DNA from 4 places in the Paeniglutamicibacter sp. ORCA_105 genome. Region 2 is predicted to be linked to each of the others. Evidence: riboswitches for the same ligand, from Rfam matches in the RefSeq annotation. Region 2 holds a riboswitch; each other region holds the start of a gene.
The links. Region 2 has a riboswitch for S-adenosylmethionine ahead of acs (acetate--CoA ligase). Riboswitches for the same ligand answer to the same signal wherever they lie in the genome.

Region 1 (4,565 bases), on a different contig from region 2:
TCGAGTTCGAAGATTCCGGTGGGTACACCGATTACGCCCTCGCCTCGGCTGCCGGCGGATTCGATTTCATCGACGGTGCCCTCGATGATGTCGCGTAGCGGGACATAGTCTTCGGCAGTCCGGCGTTCGGCGACCTTGTAGACCTCGGCCTGGGCCTCGTTCACGATGGCGTCGACTTCGCCGTCCTGCGAGTATCCGAGCTGCACGATCTTGGTACCGGCATCAACCAGGCGGCGCAGGACCGCACGTTCGCGAACGATCTCGGCATAGAAGCCGGCGTTGGCAGCGGTGGGCACTGACTGGATGAGCGTGTGCAGGTAGGCCGGACCGCCAATCCGGGTGATCTCGCCGCGCTTGGTCAAAAGGTCCGAGACCGTAACGGCGTCGGCCGGCTCACCGCGGCCGTAGAGGTCGATGATGGCCTCGTAGATGGCCTCGTGCGCCGGGCGATAGAAGTCCAGTCCCCGCAGCACCTCCACGCAGTCCGCGATGGCATCCTTGGACAGCATCATGCCGCCCAGTACGCTTTGCTCGGCTACGAGGTCCTGCGGCGGGGTGCGTCCATAGTCCGATCCATGTGAATCGGAGCTGGTTTCGGTGCTGGCTAGCGACACGGGTTTTTCCCTTCAAGCTGCGCGGGTTCCCAAGTTTTCCGCATCATTACCTATTCAGTGTCTCAAGGAGCACGGACGATTCGTTAGGTTCAAACTCACACGTGCCGTAGGGCACCGCGAACCTGTGGAAATAGGTGGGGAACACTGTCACCATAGACCTGTTTTCCCACAAACCCAACACGGTTATCCACAGGCCGTGTGGATAACCTGTGAACCTTGCGGCGTGTTGTGTGCACAGTCTGGGGAGAACATTGTGGATTACATCAATTTTCTATCCACAACAATACTTTGACTAGGCATTATGCAGATTAACCCCTGTGGATACAAAGTATTTATCCACATCCTCCACACGCGGAAAAGTCGGTTATACACACAAAAACCCCGGGATTCCGGGCTTGGATTGGCCACCATTTCATAGTTACCCACAAGCTATCCACAGACACGCCGGAACTTCCCGCGGATCTGGGGATAGCGGGGATTGATGGAGATCACCAACGACTGACATACTGGGCCGCATGAGCGCCAACAAGACCGCCCCGACAGCCGTTGACCCGGCTCAATTCATATCGGCAGTGTCACATCCGACCAGGCGCGCGGATGCCGAGGTCTTGCTCCGGATGATGGAAGAGGTCAGCGGAGAGCCCGCGGTTATGTGGGGCCCAACAATCGTTGGGTTCGGAAGCTACCACTACAAGTACGAATCGGGGCGCGAAGGGGATGCCAGCGCCATCGGTTTCTCCCCGAGGTCGGCGAACCTTGCCCTCTACGGGCTGACCATTGCACCGACCGCCGGCCCTCTATTGGAGAAATTGGGCAAGTGCAGACGCGGGGCATCGTGCCTCTATGTGAACAAGCTTGCCGACGTCGACTTGGACGTACTCACCCGGCTTGCCCGTGACGGCTACCGGTACATGACTGGCGTGGTGCACCACCCGTCTTAGGAAAACGTGTTGGCAAAGGCAAAGGGCTCAGTCCCCGTGGCGTCGAATCATGGATTCGGTACCACGGAGGCTGAGCCCTCGCATTTCAGGTTCCCTAGGAGACCAGCTGTTCGGCATCCAGGCGACGGAATGCCGAACCGTGGAACACCAGCGGCGAGTGGGCGTTGTCGTGCGTCTGGTGGCCGTGCACGCGTAGCAGCACCACATGGTGGTCGCCTGCAGGAACCTCTTGCTCGACGGAGCAATCGAGCCACAGGGTGGCGTCATGCAGGAACAGTGCACCCTCATCGGTCGAATCAAGACGTAGCCCGGCGAACCTGTCCCCCGACTTTGAGGCGATCTGCCGGCACACGCCCTCGTTCTTTTCGCTGAGCACTGAAACCCCGATTCGCCCGCTGGTGCGCACCAGCGGCCAGGTCTTCGAGGTGTTCTGGACAGCGAACATCACCAGAGGCGGATCCATGGAGACGCCAACCGTAAAGGACGAGGCAATGATTCCCTGCGGTTGCCCGTCAACGATGGCGCAGAGTGCGGCAATGCCGGATGGATGCTGGGCAAAGACGTTGCGCAGGGTATCGGGGGTGAGGTCAGAGGTGAGTGTCATGGTGCTCAATCCTTCGGCTTCGGCCCACCATCGCGGTGCGTGCAACACACGCGCCAACCAACGAGGTGTGCGGTACTTGCCTCCGGGGTTCCGGTAGGCCGAATCATCACCTGGAGCACCCCACTACCGTGAGAGGGTTGCCGGCCAACGGGCCAGGGCCTTACGTTGACACTCTTGATTCTTCACTAACGTTAGAAGAGATAATTACGTCTCGTCAAAGTTTGTTTCGACATACGAAGTCACGAAGCGTAAGAATCGAAGATTGTGCGATCATTTGCCTCGTAGGTGCCAAAGTTGCCCGACACGCCCGCATTCGTTCCCGAACGCGTGGACGACAGCTGTTTGGCCGAAGAAGACGATGACATGGCCCGGAATTGTGGTTGGCGTCCGCGTCACAAACGCCGTGGCCGGCACCTCTTCCGCCTACGAGACGTCCGAAACTCCCGTATAAGTCGCATAGAAGGCATCGCCGGTGCGTTCGTAGACCAGGATGGCAAGCCCGCCCGGGGTGCTCGTGGCGTTGGAGAGCCGAAGTCCGGCGGGTGCGCCTCCCTCCGGGAAGAGTCGCCTTCCATGGCCGAGGACCACGGGCGCCACCACCAGTCGCAGCTCGTCAATCAACCCCTCGCCGAGCAATGAAGCGGCAAGCCTGGCGCTCCCATGGATCTGCAGCTCCCTGCCGGGGCGCGCCTTGAGGTCGGCAACCCGGGCCGCCACGTCACCGGAGAGGATGGTTGTTGGATCCCAGGTTCCCTCGCGAAGCGTTTGCGAGGCCACGTACTTGGGCAGGGAGTTCATGAGCTCCGTGAAGGGGTCGTCCGGGTCGGTGATTTGCGGCCAGTCCCTGGCGAATGCCTCATAGGTGCGGCGGCCAAGCAGCAGCCCGTCCGCTTCGCCGAGCCATTGCGCGGCCTGTTCGATGAAGGCCTCGTCCATGTGCGGGACGAACCATCCGCCCTGGGTGAATCCATCGGTGGTGTCTTCCTCAGGAGACCCGGGGCCTTGCGACACCCCGTCGAGACTCACAAACTCCGTTAATGTCAGCTTCATGACCGCGCCTTCTCACTCGTTTGGCTGCCCGTTCCCGGGATTCGAAGTGGCAGTCGATCCCGGAGGGCACTGCCCCATTTGGCCAAGCTACTCGACGGCAACGCGCGACGCCAGACCCCGCTGCACCACCGAAGGCCTTAAACCACTGTGGACCCCGCCGAGGGCGGGGTCCATAGTGGTTTGCCGTCACACAAGACGGCGGGTGCACAAGGAATTACTTCTTTGCGGCAACAACCTGCAGTGAAACGGTTGCGGAGACATCGGTGTGCAGACGCACAGTCGCGGTGTAGTTACCCGTCGACTTGATGTGGTCGTTGATCTCGATGTTGCGCTTGTCGATCGCGCCAACGCCGGCGGCTGCAACAGCCTTGGCGATGTCGTCGGTCTTCACGGTGCCGAAGAGGCGACCGGTAGCGCCGGCCTTGACAGTCAGCTTGACCGGCTTGGCGGAAAGCGAAGCGGCAAGTGCCTTGGCGTCTTCCAGGGAAGCAACGGCGCGAGCAGCACGGGCGGCCTTGATCGACTCAACCTGCTTCTCACCGCCCTTGGTCCAGGTGATGCCAAAGGCGCGCGGGAGAAGGTAGTTACGTGCGTAACCGTCCTTCACCTCAACGATGTCGCCTGCGGCACCGAGGCCGGTAACTTCGTGGGTCAGAATGAGCTTTGCCATGTTGGTATACCTTCCTTAGCCGCGGCCAGCGCCGGAGTAAGGCAGCAAGGCCACTTCACGCGCGTTCTTGATGGCCTGTGCGATCTTGCGCTGTTCCTGTACGGAAACACCGGTAACGCGACGGGCACGGATCTTTCCGCGATCGGAAATGAACTTGCGCAGCAATGCTACGTCCTTGTAGTCGATGACAGTGATGTCAGCGGCCTTCAAGGGGTTGGACTTTGGTTTGGGCTTACGGAGTTCAGCCTTAGCCATCGTGGAGCTCCTTTATCAGGTGGAGCCCGCAGAATTTTCTGCGGGATGGTGAATAATTTTGTTTAGAAGGGTGGTTCGTCGGAACCCGGGTTGCCCCATCCGCCGTTGTTTCCTCCGGCAGGAGCACCCCATGGATCGTTCGCCGGTGCATTCCAGCCGCCGCCGGAGTTTCCGCCAGCGTTGCCGCCACCGAATCCACCGCCGCCGCCTTGATTGCCACCGCTGAAGCCGCCGGCATTTGCGCCTGCGTTCTGCTGGCCACCAAAGCCACCACCACCGCCGGCGCCGGAGCGCTGGGTGCGGGTGACCTTTGCGGAAGCGTAACGCAGCGACGGGCCGATTTCATCGACCTCAAGCTCGGTGACGTTACGCTTTTCGCCTTCCTTGGTTTCGTAGGAACGCGACTTGAGGCGGCCCTGGGCGATGACGCG
Region 2 (4,565 bases):
GACGACCTCGAGGTATTCGTCGGCGTGGTTGTAGCGCTCGTCGTGCTCGAGCTGGTCTGCCTGGCCCATGTTCCGGGCGGCGGAGGGCAGGTAGCCGGTCACGACGTTCCAGCCGATGCGGCCCTTGGTCAGGTGGTCAAGGGTCGCCAGGCGGCGGGAGAAAGGATACGGGTGTTCATAGGAGGTGCTGGCGGTGACGCCGAAGCCGAGGTTCTCGGTCACGGCGGCCATCGCGGAGACAAGCATGAGGGGGTCGTTGACCGGGACCTGGGCGCCGGTGCGCAGCGGCACCTCGTTGGATCCGCCGAAGACGTCGTAGGTGCCCAGCACGTCGGCGATGAAGATGCCGTCGAACTTGCCCTTTTCCAGGGTCTTGGCCAGGTCGGTCCAGTAGGACAGGTCCTTGTAACGGGCGGACTGGTCCTTGGGGTGCTTCCACAGGCCCGGGGACTGGTGTCCCACGCAGTTCATGTCGAAGGCGTTGAAACGGATGTGGCGGGGGGCGGGTGTCTGGCTCATGTTTGTCCTTCGCGAGGTGTTGGGAGTTTGCGGATCCGATGGTGCGCGGATCAAGTCATTGGTTCGGTGGCGGTTGGCGGTTTCAGGGGAGGCCGGTTGCCGGTGTTGCGCCCACGTCGCCGATGGCGTTCAGCTGCTGGGGCGCCGTCCCGTTGACCTCGTAGTCGCCGATGATGCGCGACTTGTAGATCGCCGGGTTGTGGGTGGCAACGGTGCGGGCGTTGCGCCAGTGCCGGTCCAGGTTGCAGCCCTTGGCGGTTGCCGAGGCGCCCAGTCCGTCAAAGAGCTTGGTCGCCGCCGAGAGAACCAGCGGCTGGACGACTGCCTGGGCCCGATCCGCGGCGAGTTCACACACCGCAAACCGCTCTGCCGGGCTCAGCGAGGCATCGGCAAGCGCGATCTCGATCTCCGCCACGGCGGCCAGGACGATGGAGTCGACGGCGAACGCGGTGCCCGAGATCTCGCCGACCAATTGGAGCACCTGGGGTTCCTCGCGCACCGGAACGCCCGTTCCGGTGCTGAAGCTTCGCGTGCGGGCCTGGACCGACGAGCGCACGTCATTGAGAACCGCGCGCGTGATTCCGGCTTGGACCCCCAGGAGCACCAGCTGGAAGATGGCGGATTCCGGGTCGTTGACCTGCTGCTCGTCGGGCAGGATCGTGTCCACCGGGACGTTCTCGAACGTGGTCGAGCCGGTGCCGGTGAGCTGCTGCCCAAATCCGTCCCAGTCGTCAAAGATCTTGACCCCGGAATGCTGCGTGGAGACCACCGCTATTTGGCGGCCGGCGCGGGCCGGATGCGCCACGGCGACCGCGACCCAATCGGCGTAGATCGTGCCGGTGCAATAGTATTTCTCGCCATTGAGGATCCAGCGTTCGCCCTGCTTGGCAATGGTCGTGTTGAGCGTGCCCAACCTGTTCCCGCCGCGCTCGGTGTAGGCGTTGCCGACGATCTGGCCGGCAACAATGCGCTCGATCCAGCGGTGCCGCAAGGCATCGTCCTCAAGCAACAGCACGGATTCGACGAAGCCGATGTGTGAGCGCCACAGGTGCGCCACCTGGGAATCCGCCTCGGCGAGTTCGATCAAGAGGCGGAACAAGTCGGACACGCTTGCCCCATAGCCACCTGCTGCCACCGGGATGCGCAGGGCCCCGAATCGCACCCGGTTCAGCCAACCGACAGGTTCAAAGGGGAGGGTCCGGTTGGCATCGCGCTCGCTGGCCCCGGCTGCGATCTTGGCGAAGACCGGGCGGAAGATCGCGGCCAACTCGTCATAGTGACTGTTCAGTGGAACGCCCGGCGTGAGTTTGAGCAGGTGTCGGGCGGGGGTGTCGCCGGTGAAGGCGTCGAGGTTGACGGCACCAAAGATGTTCGGGTCCGCCTCGACGGCGTGCGCTTGTGCAAATGAATCGATAGCCATGAATTCTCTCCATCGGTCCTGGCGTGAGCACCTACCGCCCAATTAAGGGGAAGGGGTTGCTGCGGCGTCATGGAGCCAGATCTCTCGGCCGCTCTGGATGGTTGTTGGACACATTTCTACACGCCCCGGCGAAGCAGTGACAACCCGGTTCGTCACAATTGAAGCCCACATCACCGGCCGGACGGTCATCCACGACGGCGCCAAGGCCTCGGGAAACCTCGGAGGCCTGTCATTCTTCGGACCATTCATTCGATACCCCGCCGCGGTGCCGCGGGCCCTCCGGCAACCCGCGCCGGCCATGCAAACATTGGGGCGTTAGCGGGACAATGTGGCGCCATCCGGAAATTCCCATGGAATCGTGCGACCCTGAGTAGTCGGTTCCCCACCCTCATGGATTCGAACATTCTCATGATTATCGAAGATTGTTCGAGCGGCAATCCGGGAAAAGCTATCCGTCGAACGTTCCGTCACATTACGGCTGGTTTGCTCCCGTGACACGCCATCGAGTTTGATGAATGAAACTACCCATCCCGAGCGGCCGAGAGATCTGGCTCCATGACGCCGCAGCAACCACCTCCCGCGGGTGAAGTGCTAACGCCAGAACCGATGGAGAACAAAATGCCTGAAACCCTTTTGCCCGAGCTCCCTGCCGTTGCCGAGGAATCCTCGTGGAGCGAAGCCGAACGCCTGACCTTCTGGGACGCCGCGGCGCGGCGCCTGAGCTGGTCCGAGCAATGGCACACCGTCCACAGCAGCACGGGTGTCGACCAGGCTGCCCGGCGTGGCCCCGAGTTGCACTGGTTCGAGGGCGGCAAGCTCAACGCCGCGTACAACTGCGTGGACCGCCATGTGGAAGCCGGTCGCGGCGACAAGGTGGCCCTGCACTTCGAGGGCGAGCCAGGCGACACCACCACCGTCACCTACAAGGACCTGCAGGACCGTGTTTCCCAGGCCGCCAATGCGCTGGTCGCCCTGGGCATCACCAAGGGCGACCGCGTCGTCATCTACCTGCCGGTGTTGGTGGAAACCATCGTCATCACCCTGGCCTGCGCGCGCATCGGCGCGGTGCACTCGCTGGTCTTCGGCGGCTTCTCCGCCGAAGCCCTGAAGTTCCGCGTCGAGGACACCGCCGCCAAGCTCCTGGTCACCACGGACGGCCAGTTCCGCCGCGGCACATCGGTCCCGGTCAAGGCGCACGCCGACGAGGCCGTCTCCGGCGAAAACTCGATCGAGCACGTCCTGGTCATCAACCGCATCGGGCACACCGACATCAATTGGGTGCAGGGCAGGGACGTGTGGTGGCACGAGACGGTCGACACCGCGAGCACCGAACACACCCCCGAGGCCTTCGACGCCGAAACGCCCTTGTTCATCATGTACACCTCCGGCACCACCGGCCAGCCCAAGGGCCTGGTCCACACCACCGGCGGCTACCTGACCCAGGCCTCGTGGAGCCACGAGTTCCTCTTCTCGAACCCGGATCCGGCCAAGCGCGACGGAGACGTCCACTGGTGCACCGCCGACCTGGCCTGGGTCACCGCGCACACCTATGAGATCTACGGGCCGCTGTCCAACGGCGTCACCCAGGTGATCTACGAGGGCGTGCCCAATGCCCCGCACCCGGGCCGCCACTTCGAAATCATCGCCCGCTACGGCGTGACCAGCTACTACACCGCGCCCACGTTGGTGCGCTCGCTGATGGGCTGGTTCCCCGAGGGAATCCCCGAGGACTACGACCTGTCCTCGATCCGGTTGGCAGGAACCGTCGGCGAAGCCGTGAACCCGGAGGCGTGGCGCTGGCTGCGCAGCCAGGTCGGACGCGACACCGCCGCCGGCATCCCCATGGTCGACACCTGGTGGCAGTCCGAGACCGGTGCCACGATCCTGTCCCCGCGCCAGGACGACACCGCGTTCAAGCCCGGCTGCGGCACCCGCGCGCTGCCCGGCGTAGCCGTGGACATCGTCGACGATGCGGCGCAAACGGTGGAGAAGAACCTGCAGGGCTACATCGTGCTGACCAAGACCGGGCCATCCATGGCCCGCACCGTCTGGGGCAACCCCGAGCGCTACTACACCTCCTACTGGGAGAAGTACGCGCAGCAGGGCTGGTTCCTGGCCGGTGACGGGGCGCGCTTCGATGATGACGGGGACATCTGGATCCTGGGCCGCACGGACGATGTCATCAACATTTCCGGACACCGGCTCTCCACCATCGAAATCGAATCGGCGCTTGTCACGCACCCGGCAGTCGTCGAGGCCGGGGTTTGCCCCACCAGCGATGCCAAGACCGGCCACGCGGCCACCGCGTTCGTGGTGCCGTTCGACAAGTCGGTGGTGGGAACGGACCTGGCCGGCGAAGCGCTGGCAAAGCAACAGGCCCTCATTGCGGAGCTTCGCAACCACGTGGCAACCCAGATCGGTCCCATCGCCAAGCCGCGCGAGATCGTCTTCGTTCCCGATGTGCCCAAGACCCGCTCGGGCAAGATCATGCGCAGGCTGCTGACCCAGCTCTTTGAGCGCAGCGCCCTGGGCGACACCACCAGCCTGCAGAACGAGCCGTGCATCGCACAGATCAAGGAGATCTGCGACGCCTAACCGGCTACCGCGAAATCTTCACATAGGCCAT
Region 3 (4,565 bases), on a different contig from region 2:
CGCCTGAAGTTCTTTACCGACCAGGATCCGCACACAGCCTGAATTGCATCTCCCAACCGGACCATGCCCCTTGAGCTATCCGGCGTCGGCCTGAATGCCGGATTCCCGCACGAATACGCGCTCGCCCAGGGCATCGCCAAGTTGCTCGATGTCGGTGAGGAAGCCATCGTGGCCAATCGGCGAGGTGATGTACTGGACCTTGCAGGGATTCGGCAGCAACGCGGCAAGTCGCTCCGACTGCTCGGGCCAATACAGACGGTCCGAATCCACGGCGGCCACCAGGACATTTACCTCTGCCAGTCGCGCAAGGGCGGCCTCGATGGACTCGTGCCCCCTGGCAATGTCATGGCTCATGAGGGCCTCGGTCAGCACCAAATAGCTGTTGGCGTCGAAGCGTCCCACCAACTTGCCTGCCTGATGGTCCAGGTAGCTTTCCACCTGGTATCGACCGCGGTCGAGACCGGGGCTTGAGACGGGCAGTTCGTCGCCCTGCGGCGTCCGCCCGAACCGAACGTCAAGTTCCGTCGCTGTCCGGTAGGTGATGTGGGCAATCCGCCGGGCAATCCCCAACCCGGCCGACGGAATGAGCTCGTTGGCGTAGTAATCGCCGCCGGCGAACTCCGGGTCCAACCTGATGGCGGCGGTCTGCGCCTGTGCGAAGGCGATCTGCTCGGCCGAGGACTCGGCCGCAGCCGCCACCACCACGCAGTTCCTGACGCGTTCGGGGAATTCGACGGCCCATTCCAGGGCACGGGCACCGCCCATGGATCCACCCAGCACCGTGTGCCACGCAGTGATCCCCAGCTCGTCGGCCAGGCGTGCCTCCAGCCGCACCGAATCCTTGATGGTCGTGAACGGGAACCGTGATCCCCAGGGGACCCCGTCCGGGTCAAGGCTGGCCGGGCCGGTGCTGCCGGAGCAACCGCCGACCATGTTGGCTGCAACCACGAAGTATTTATCGGTGTCCACCGTTTTGCCCGGTCCCACAAAGCCGTCCCACCAGCCGGGTTCCGTCGAGGCGCCACGGGCGACATGGCTATCCCCTGTCAGTGCATGGGCGATGAGGACGGCGTTGGAGGCATCGGCATTCAGCGTGCCCCAGGTCTCGTATCCCAGTACGATTTCCGGCAGCGTCGCACCGGTCTCAAACGTATAGGCACCGGTGTGCAGGTGCTGCAGGATGCCGTCGGGGGCGTAGTCCAACGCCGCTGCCGTTTCTGCGTCATAAAGGACCACGTTTGTCTCCACACTCACCGGGTACCCTGAAATTCAACATCGGCCGACGCGGCCACTGATTCGAAGCCAACCTTCAGGTCGGCGATGATGTCGGCAATATTCTCAATGCCGACGCTCAAGCGGACAAGTCCCGGGGACACGCCTGCGGCAACCTGCTCCTCCTCGGTGAGCTGCGCGTGGGTCGTCGACGCCGGGTGGATAACCAGCGAACGCACGTCGCCGAGGTTGGCGACATGGGAGTGAAGCGTCAGCGCGTCGACGAAGCCCTGGCCCGCCTCGCTCCCGCCGGAAATCTCGAACGAAACAATGGCGCCAATGCCCTTGGGGCCATACTTGCGCCCGCGCTCGAACCACGCGCTGGATTCGATCCCCGCGTAGTGGACGCGCTGCACCTGTGGTTGTGCCTCCAGCCATTGTGCAACTTCCACGGCGTTGGAGACGTGGCGCTCCATGCGCAGCGACAGCGTTTCCAGCCCCTGGGCAATCAGGAATGCATTGAACGGGGAAACTGCCGACCCGAGGTCGCGCAGCAGTTGCACGCGTGCCTTGAGGACGTAGGCAAGGTTGGCACCTAGTGCACCGTTGACGCCGAGGTCCCGGGCGAAGACCATGCCGTTGTACGACTCGTCGGGGGTGTTGAAGCCGGGGTACTTCTGCGGGTCGGCGGCAAAGTCGAAATTGCCCGAGTCAACGATGACACCGGCGATTGCCGTTCCGTGTCCACCCAGGTACTTGGTGGCGGAGTGGACCACGATGTCGGCTCCCCACTCGATCGGGCGAATCAGGAACGGCGTGGCCAAGGTGTTGTCAACGATCAACGGCACACCTGCCTCATGCGCAATGGCGGAAACCGCTTCGATGTCCAGCACGTCCTGGCGCGGGTTGGAAACCACTTCGCCGAAGAACGCCTTGGTGTTGGGCTGGACGGCTGATCGCCAGCCTTCCAGGTCATCCGGGTCCGAAACAAAGGTGACTTCGATGCCCAGCTTGCGCAGCGAGTGCTTGAACAGGTTTTGGGTTCCGCCGTAGAGGCTCGGGCTGGCCACGATGTGGTCGCCGGCCTCGGCAAGGTTCAGGATCGAATACGTGGTGGCAGCTTGTCCCGAGGCCAACAGCAGTGCGCCAACTCCTCCTTCGAGGCTGGCGATGCGCTGCTCGACGGCGTCCTGCGTGGGATTGCCGATACGCGTGTAGATCGGTTCGAGCTCGGCCAGCGCAAAACGTGCAGCGGCACTTTCGGCGCTCGGGAACACGAATGACGACGTCTGGTAGATGGGCAGTGCTCGGGCACCGGTTGCGGAGTCGGGCTCCTGCCCCACGTGGATCTGGCGGGTTTCAAAGGACCAGTTGTTAGACATCTCTTCCCCTTCAAGGATTCTAGGGGTATGCCCGAAGCCGACTCCGGCGGTGGCCGTGTCCTGGCTGGGGGCATTCCCGCGCTTGTCCCACGTCATTTTGACGTGGGGCCTGGTCTTCACCCGGGGCACCCCACCGCGGCGGAGGGTTGCCGTTCAGCAAGCCGGGGCTTTCTGCTGAAACTCATGACCTTGTCAATAAGTCTGGCCCAGGGCTTCACATGTTCGCAACCACATCTCAAATTGTGACAAGTTGACGGCAATCGCACTAGCCGCAGACGTTTAAAACAACCAACTGAAACGCAAGTTAGGTGAACCTAAGTCGAGAGCCAGATCACAAAGTGCCATGATGGGCACATGATGAGGTTGGACCATGTAACTTACGCTTGTGGACCCGACGGTCTCGCGGCAACTGCCGCTCGGATCGGCGCGGTTCTTGGACTCGAATCAGTAAAGGGCGGTGTGCACCCACGTTTTGGTACGCGCAATGTCATCTTCCCGCTGAAGAACAACCAGTACCTGGAAGTTGTCGAAGTACTCAACCACCCGTCGTCTGACAAGGCGCCGTTTGGCCAGGCCGTTCGCGCCCGCTCCGAACTCGGGGGTGGCTGGATGGGGTGGTGCGTCGCTGTTGACGACTTGGCTCCAGCCGAGGCACGCCTGGGCCGCGGCTCGGTACCGGGAAACCGGAAATTCCCCGATGGACGGGAACTGACCTGGCGCCAGATCGGCATCAACGGCCTGATTGCGGACCCGCAGGTTCCCTACATGCTTCGCTGGGATGAGGGCACCGAGGATCTGCACCCCTCGAAGGCCCTGGATCCTGTGGGGAAAATTTCCTCAATCTGCATCGCCGGCTCCAGCGAACGTGTCGCCGACTGGCTCGGACAACCCGAGCAGTTGCCCGTTGGCGACGTTGTTGTCGATTGGCAGGCGCCGAACGGGACGCCGGGAATCCTTTCGGTGACCTTTGAGACTCCCACGGGTCCCATCACGCTGTAACAAAGCAGTCATGGGAAGCACTAGCAATGCGGGGGTGTCCGGAGGTGATCCGGACACCCCCGCACTGCTTAATTCCTGGTCTGCTCCGCCGACGGTTTCGGCGCCACACCAAGCGGGGCGCGAGGGATGCCGGTGGGCCTGATTTCCTCGAGCCTATCGATCCGGCCGGAAACCAAAAGTCATCGGCGAAAAGTGATCAAACCGTGCTTTAGGAACCCAACCCGATTGCTGTACCCACCAGCGCATAACCGACGAATCCCGCAACGTCCAGGAACGCGTGGGCGATGACCAGCGGCATGACCCTGCCCTTCCTGGAATACACGTAGCCGAAAACCACACCCATGGCGATGTTCCCGATGAAGGGGCCAATGCCTTGGTACAGGTGGTAGCTGCCCCGAAGCACGGCACTGGCGCAAATGATTTGCCATTTGCCCCAGCCCAGTCGCCCGAGGCGCTCAAAGAGGTACCCGACGACGATGACTTCTTCCAGGATGCCGTGGCGGATCGCGGAGAAGACCAGAATCGGGACCGTCCACCAATAATCGTCCAGGGCTGCCGGCACGATGATCGTGGTCAAGCCGAGCGCACGTCCCAACGCATAGACGCCCAGGGTTCCGATGCCCATGGCCAGGAACAGTCCGATTCCCCAGCCCAGGTCGCGTACCGGCCGCGTCAGGTCAAAGCCCAGCCTGCCAAACGGGTTGCCTCCGGGAATCCTCCAGAGCAGGTAGAACACCAGCATCACCGGCACCAGGGCAAAAAAGATGTCCAGCAGCTGGTAAGTCAGGTCGAAGTACTGGCGTTGGTTCAGTGGGTTGTTCAGCGACGTCGTCTGTGAGCCCAGGGGCGCCCGAGTCATCTTGTCGATGAGGTTCACGATGGCATAGATACCCGATCGGCCCAGGGACAGACCCAGGACAATGAGCAGCTCGATCTTCAGTCCACGGCGCGTAGCGGCGTCAGTCATCGATC
Region 4 (4,565 bases), on a different contig from region 2:
CGACAGCGACCAGAACCATTGATCTCGGTGGTCTTTCCGTTGCGGCGAACCTGCACGACGTGGTCGAGTTCCTCGATGCGGCCGTTGCAGTGAGGGGTGCGGCAGCGTTGGTCGCGGAGGGTGATGAAGCGCTTGAGGTTTCCGGAGAAGCTGCGGGCCGTCGAGTCCATCGCGACCAGTTTGCCGGTGTCCGGGACTGCATAGAGGCGCCGGTACCAGGTGTTCAGTGGGTGCTCCGGGTCGCCGGCCACCAGTGACCGGGCCCTGGTGGCGCTGATGTATCCGTGGCCCGGGATCAGTGCCGGTTCATCACTGACGCCGGTGAGGCTTTCCGGGTCCATCAGCAGCAACAGCTCCACCGGCCTGGAGCCGGTGGCCTTGGTGTCGGTGATCGCCTCGAAGACCGTGTCTGCCGCGACCTGGGCGTTGGTGCGGGCGTCCCCGGGCTCCCGGGGGCGTTCCATTTCGCGGGTGAGGACCTGCAGGATGGGAACGCCCTGGTCCAGTGGGAAGTCGCCGACGATCCGCACGGTGTTTTCGTTCACCTGGTAGCCGCTGACATACCGCTTCTCAGTGGCGTCTTCTTCCTCCTGTTCGGCGGTTTCAGGTTCAAGGACGAGGGCCCAGTAGTTGACCAGCTCACGCAGCGACGCAGTCCCGGCCTCGAAGCAGGTGTGGGTGTCCTCCCACAGCAGCTCGTCGATCATTCTCCGGTTTTCGATCTTGAGGTTCCGGGTGCCGCTGATAACCACGTGCGCCTGGTCCCAGGTCATGATGCCGCGGCGCAGCCCCTGGTGGCAGTGTGGCAGGTCTTCGGCAAGTAGCCGGAAGTCGTTGGTGCGTTTGGTTCCGCTTTTCGGGGACAAATGCAGCATCAGGGCAACGTCTCCGCTGGAGCCCCAAGAAGGGTTCTTCTCCCTGACCCCGGCGCGCTGTCGATCAGCGACCAAGGAGTCCTGGTAGGCGACGCTGTGGTCGGCCTGCTTCGCCGTGGCGGCGCATTTCAAGGTTTCCAGTGCGCCGACGGCGGTCACCGCCTCATGGGTTCCTGTCAGTACCGGCGCTCCGTTCACCGCGGCGGCCAGGGACAGGATCCCGTCGGTGCCGGTGCGGGCCAAGTGTTCGGCAACCAGTGCGTCCATGTCCGCCCCGTCGTTCAGTAGCGCATCGTAGCCCAGGTCCCTGACGGCACCACCGGCGGTGCCGTCAGAAGGGGTACCGCTCGATGACGTCGTTGCCATACTTCAATTTTAGAACCAGTCACCGATAATTGGAATATATTTACATGAATATGAGAAAATATGTTCTAGTAACATCGTGGACGCCTACGTTCCCGGCGAGTGCCATCCCGTTCGTGCACAGCGAGGAAAGCATGCCGCCGAATCCCCGATCCCTCGAAGTGCGGCACGTGCCGGTGTCCCTGCAGTGGTGCCGCTAAGCCACGGAGCTGCCGAAGAGCAGGCCGAGGACGTAGGTGACCGCTGCGGCGCCCAGGCCGATCGCCAGCTGGCGCAGTCCGCGCTTGGCCGGGGATGCGCCGGAAAGCAAGCCGACCACGCCGCCGGTGGCCAGCAGGGCGATGCCCACCAGCACGGCGGAGAGCAGGATCGCGGGGGTGCCGCCCATGCCGAAAATGAACGGCAGGATCGGGATGACCGCCCCGGAGGCAAAGAAGCAGAAGGACGCGGAAGCCGCACCCATGGCGGAGCCGATTTCCTCGTGTTCCCGGCTATCGGCGGCAACCGTGAGCTCGGACCGGAGCGACGTGGAGGGGTTGCAATCGCAGGAGTAGATGCCCATGCGTTCGGCGGCCCGGTGCGCTGCGTCCTCGTCACTCATGCCGCGGGCCTTGTAGACCAATACCAGCTCGTTGGCATCCAGATCGAGGTCCGGCGCCGCGGCCAGCGTCACCTCCGTGGGCTTGGAAGCCGAGAGCAGCTCGCGCTGGGAACGCACCGAGACGTATTCGCCCGCGGCCATCGACAGGGCGCCGGCCAGCAGCCCGGCAATGCCGGAGAAGAGCACGAAGGACGTTGCCACGCCCGTGGCGCCGATGCCCATGACCAGGGCCAGGTTGGACACCAGGCCGTCGTTGGCGCCGAAGACCGCCGCCCGGAAGTTGCCCGAAAGCCGGTTGCGGCCGCGGGTGGCCAGACCGCGCACGACCTCCTCGTGGACGAGTTCGTCGGCGGCCATCTGGCGGCTGGCATCGGTGTCTGCGGCATAGGGGGAGTTGCCCTCGGCGCGCTGGGCCAGGGCCAGGACGAAGACCGAGCCGAAGTGCCGGGCCAGGAAGCGGAGCATGGTGCGCCGGATCGAGGGCCGGGTACGCTTGTCGGCGTTCTCGCCCAGCAGCGAACGCCAGTGTTCCTCGTGTCGGGTTTCGGCGGCTGCCAGTCCCAGCAGGACTGCGCGTTCCTCACCCTGGCGCTTGTTGGCCAGTTCGCGGTAGACCGCGCCCTCGGCGATTTCGTCGGCCAGGTACTGGCGCCAGCGCTTGATCTGGGCGTGAGTGGGGGTCGGCGCTTGTTGCGTCATGCTCTCATCCTCATGTGGGCGTTCACGGCCTCGGGAGGCCATGCGATGGGGAGGCCCAGCAGGATTTCTTTTTGGGTACGTTGAGCCTCGGGCCACCAATGTGTGGACCGAAGGTCTCGTTCGCCCGGGCCGGGCTGGATTGCCCGTGGCCCCGGGTGGATTGCCGGGTTACAACGCTGTAACCAGTATGTCGACGCACCGCTGTCCCGCCGTGCCGGCGGGTCTGGGAACTACTCCCCTTCAACCCACGAGTGTAGCCGTTGGCAGGACAAGTGAAAATTCGTTGAGACTAAAAAACAACGCTTGTCCGCCGGGCTTTCCGGCCCGGGGGATGCACACCGACAGCTCCCTCGCGAGGGCGTCGAAGCGCGGCGAGCCGACGGCATTGGCCAGGGCCGCGGCCAGTGCAGGTGCGTCGGCAACGTGGTAGCTGTGCCAGGAACCCGACAGGCGCAGCTCGACAACTGAGCGGTGGACATCGAGCAGGGGCAGAACGGGGATGGAAGGTGCCATGTGGGGGCGAAAGCCTTTCGTCAGCTCTTGCCGGGACCAAGTGGTCCGCGGCCGCTTCTTCATCCGAACCACCCATGAACCTGGGGTTGGTGCGCGGCCAGTCGGAGCTTGGCGCCGCATCTCGTGAAGCTGGAACCACTTTACCGCGATTCGGAGGCCCGCAGGATATTTGCGTGCAATTGCGTCCAGGCAGCGGGGTCGTAGGGAGGAATGTTGGTGTTGTCCCGGCGCATCCCGGTGGAACCGTCGATGAGCTCCCGCACGATGTCGGCATGGCCCGCATGGCGTGCGGTCTCCACGTTCATGTGCAGCAGCAGGCGCCCGAGCGTGGTGTCGCGTTTCTCCGGCACCCACCAGGAAACCGTGGCCGGTGCATCCAGGGGGAGGGCTGCGATGTTGTGGTTTGCTGCGGCGATGGCGCGGCGGTAAAAATCGAGGATCTCGGAGCAGGGGATATCGGCGGGCACCCACATGTCGGCGCTGACTTCCGGATCGGCCATCAGCGCGTCGTGGCGTTCATCGTCGACCGTGAACCCGAGGCATTCGACAAAGTAGCCGTACTCGACGGTGGCCAGATGCTGGATCAGGCCCAGGAGGTTGGTGCCCGTCCCGACCATGGGGCGGGTCATTTCCTGCTCGCTGAGGCCCTCGACCTTCCAGAGCATGGCTTCGCGCGTGCTGTCCAGGTACGTGGTGAGGTGGTCCTTGAGATTATCCATGCGGCCCAGCCTAGGAGTGCCGGGGCGTGGCTGGGAAGGGGGGAGTATCGGCAAAAAGGGAACCCGTCGCCGCGATTGGTGCGCGAGGACGGGCTCCCTCACCCTGGATTTTCCGGGGCGGGTTCCGCTGCTAACGGCCGGCGACCTCGTTGAGTTCCGCGCCTTCGGCTTCCGCCTGGCCGGCGACCCGGGCGTTCCAGCGGGTGATGACCGCCGCGGAGGTGGGTCGCGTGATCAGGGAGACCACGACGAAGGTCAGTGCCGAGGCGATCAATCCGAAGTAGATTGGCTCGTTGGCGTAGATGCCGTCGAAGCGCTGTTCGGCCTTGATTTCCAGGACGATCATGGTGCCCAAGGTGACGATGGTTCCGGCGGCCATGGAGGCGGCGGCCCCCAGCCCGTTCCCGCGCTTCCAGACCAGCCCGCCGATGATGGCCACCAGCAGGCCGCCCACGAGGATGTCGTAGGCAATGGTCAGTGCCGCGACCACGTCGGAGACCATGATGGCCAGCACGATCGAGACAATGCCCAGCAGCAGCACCCAGATGCGGTTGGCGCGCACATCGTGCTCCGGGTTTTCGTTGGTGTTCACCTTCACGTTCCTGCCGAACCAGCTGGCCACGAACGGGGTGACGTCGGTGCGGGCCACGGTTGCGGCGGCAATCAGCGCGCCGGAGGCGGTGGACATCATGGCTGCGACCGCGGCCGCCAGTACCAGTCCGCCGATGGCGACGGGCAGCAGCTGCGTGGCGACCTCCGCGTAGACCACGTCCTTGTTGGTGTCAGCGCCAATGA

Region 1: linked by a shared signal. The riboswitch ahead of ACIPUB_RS03055 (flavin reductase family protein) and the one ahead of acs (acetate--CoA ligase) in region 2 are both predicted to bind S-adenosylmethionine.
Region 3: linked by a shared signal. The riboswitch ahead of ACIPUB_RS09425 (bifunctional o-acetylhomoserine/o-acetylserine sulfhydrylase) and the one ahead of acs (acetate--CoA ligase) in region 2 are both predicted to bind S-adenosylmethionine.
Region 4: linked by a shared signal. The riboswitch ahead of ACIPUB_RS10615 (hypothetical protein) and the one ahead of acs (acetate--CoA ligase) in region 2 are both predicted to bind S-adenosylmethionine.

What each region holds. Positions count from the first base shown of each region.
Region 1 covers NZ_JBIXLM010000004.1:58,474-63,038, reverse strand. The annotation lists gene dnaB (replicative DNA helicase) at 1-614, opposite strand, end outside; gene ACIPUB_RS03060 (DUF1801 domain-containing protein) at 1,130-1,555, shown strand; gene ACIPUB_RS03055 (flavin reductase family protein) at 1,650-2,159, opposite strand; SAM riboswitch class IV at 2,227-2,339, opposite strand; gene ACIPUB_RS03050 (dihydrofolate reductase family protein) at 2,583-3,209, opposite strand; gene rplI (50S ribosomal protein L9) at 3,424-3,879, opposite strand; gene rpsR (30S ribosomal protein S18) at 3,895-4,134, opposite strand; gene ACIPUB_RS03035 (single-stranded DNA-binding protein) at 4,197-4,565, opposite strand, start outside.
Region 2 covers NZ_JBIXLM010000005.1:151,785-156,349, forward strand. The annotation lists gene ACIPUB_RS04195 (LLM class flavin-dependent oxidoreductase) at 1-519, opposite strand, end outside; gene ACIPUB_RS04200 (acyl-CoA dehydrogenase family protein) at 602-1,939, opposite strand; SAM riboswitch class I at 1,946-2,043, opposite strand; SAM riboswitch class I at 2,462-2,552, shown strand; gene acs (acetate--CoA ligase) at 2,558-4,534, shown strand; gene ACIPUB_RS04210 (hypothetical protein) at 4,539-4,565, opposite strand, start outside.
Region 3 covers NZ_JBIXLM010000015.1:34,093-38,657, forward strand. The annotation lists gene ACIPUB_RS09420 (homoserine O-acetyltransferase) at 76-1,248, opposite strand; gene ACIPUB_RS09425 (bifunctional o-acetylhomoserine/o-acetylserine sulfhydrylase) at 1,251-2,594, opposite strand; SAM riboswitch class IV at 2,668-2,783, opposite strand; gene ACIPUB_RS09430 (VOC family protein) at 2,949-3,593, shown strand; gene ACIPUB_RS09435 (CPBP family intramembrane glutamic endopeptidase) at 3,802-4,560, opposite strand.
Region 4 covers NZ_JBIXLM010000018.1:18,120-22,684, reverse strand. The annotation lists gene ACIPUB_RS10625 (DUF222 domain-containing protein) at 1-1,241, opposite strand, end outside; gene ACIPUB_RS10620 (VIT1/CCC1 transporter family protein) at 1,435-2,538, opposite strand; gene ACIPUB_RS10615 (hypothetical protein) at 2,779-3,051, opposite strand; SAM riboswitch class IV at 3,070-3,180, opposite strand; gene ACIPUB_RS10610 (DinB family protein) at 3,192-3,770, opposite strand; gene ACIPUB_RS10605 (sodium:solute symporter) at 3,901-4,565, opposite strand, start outside.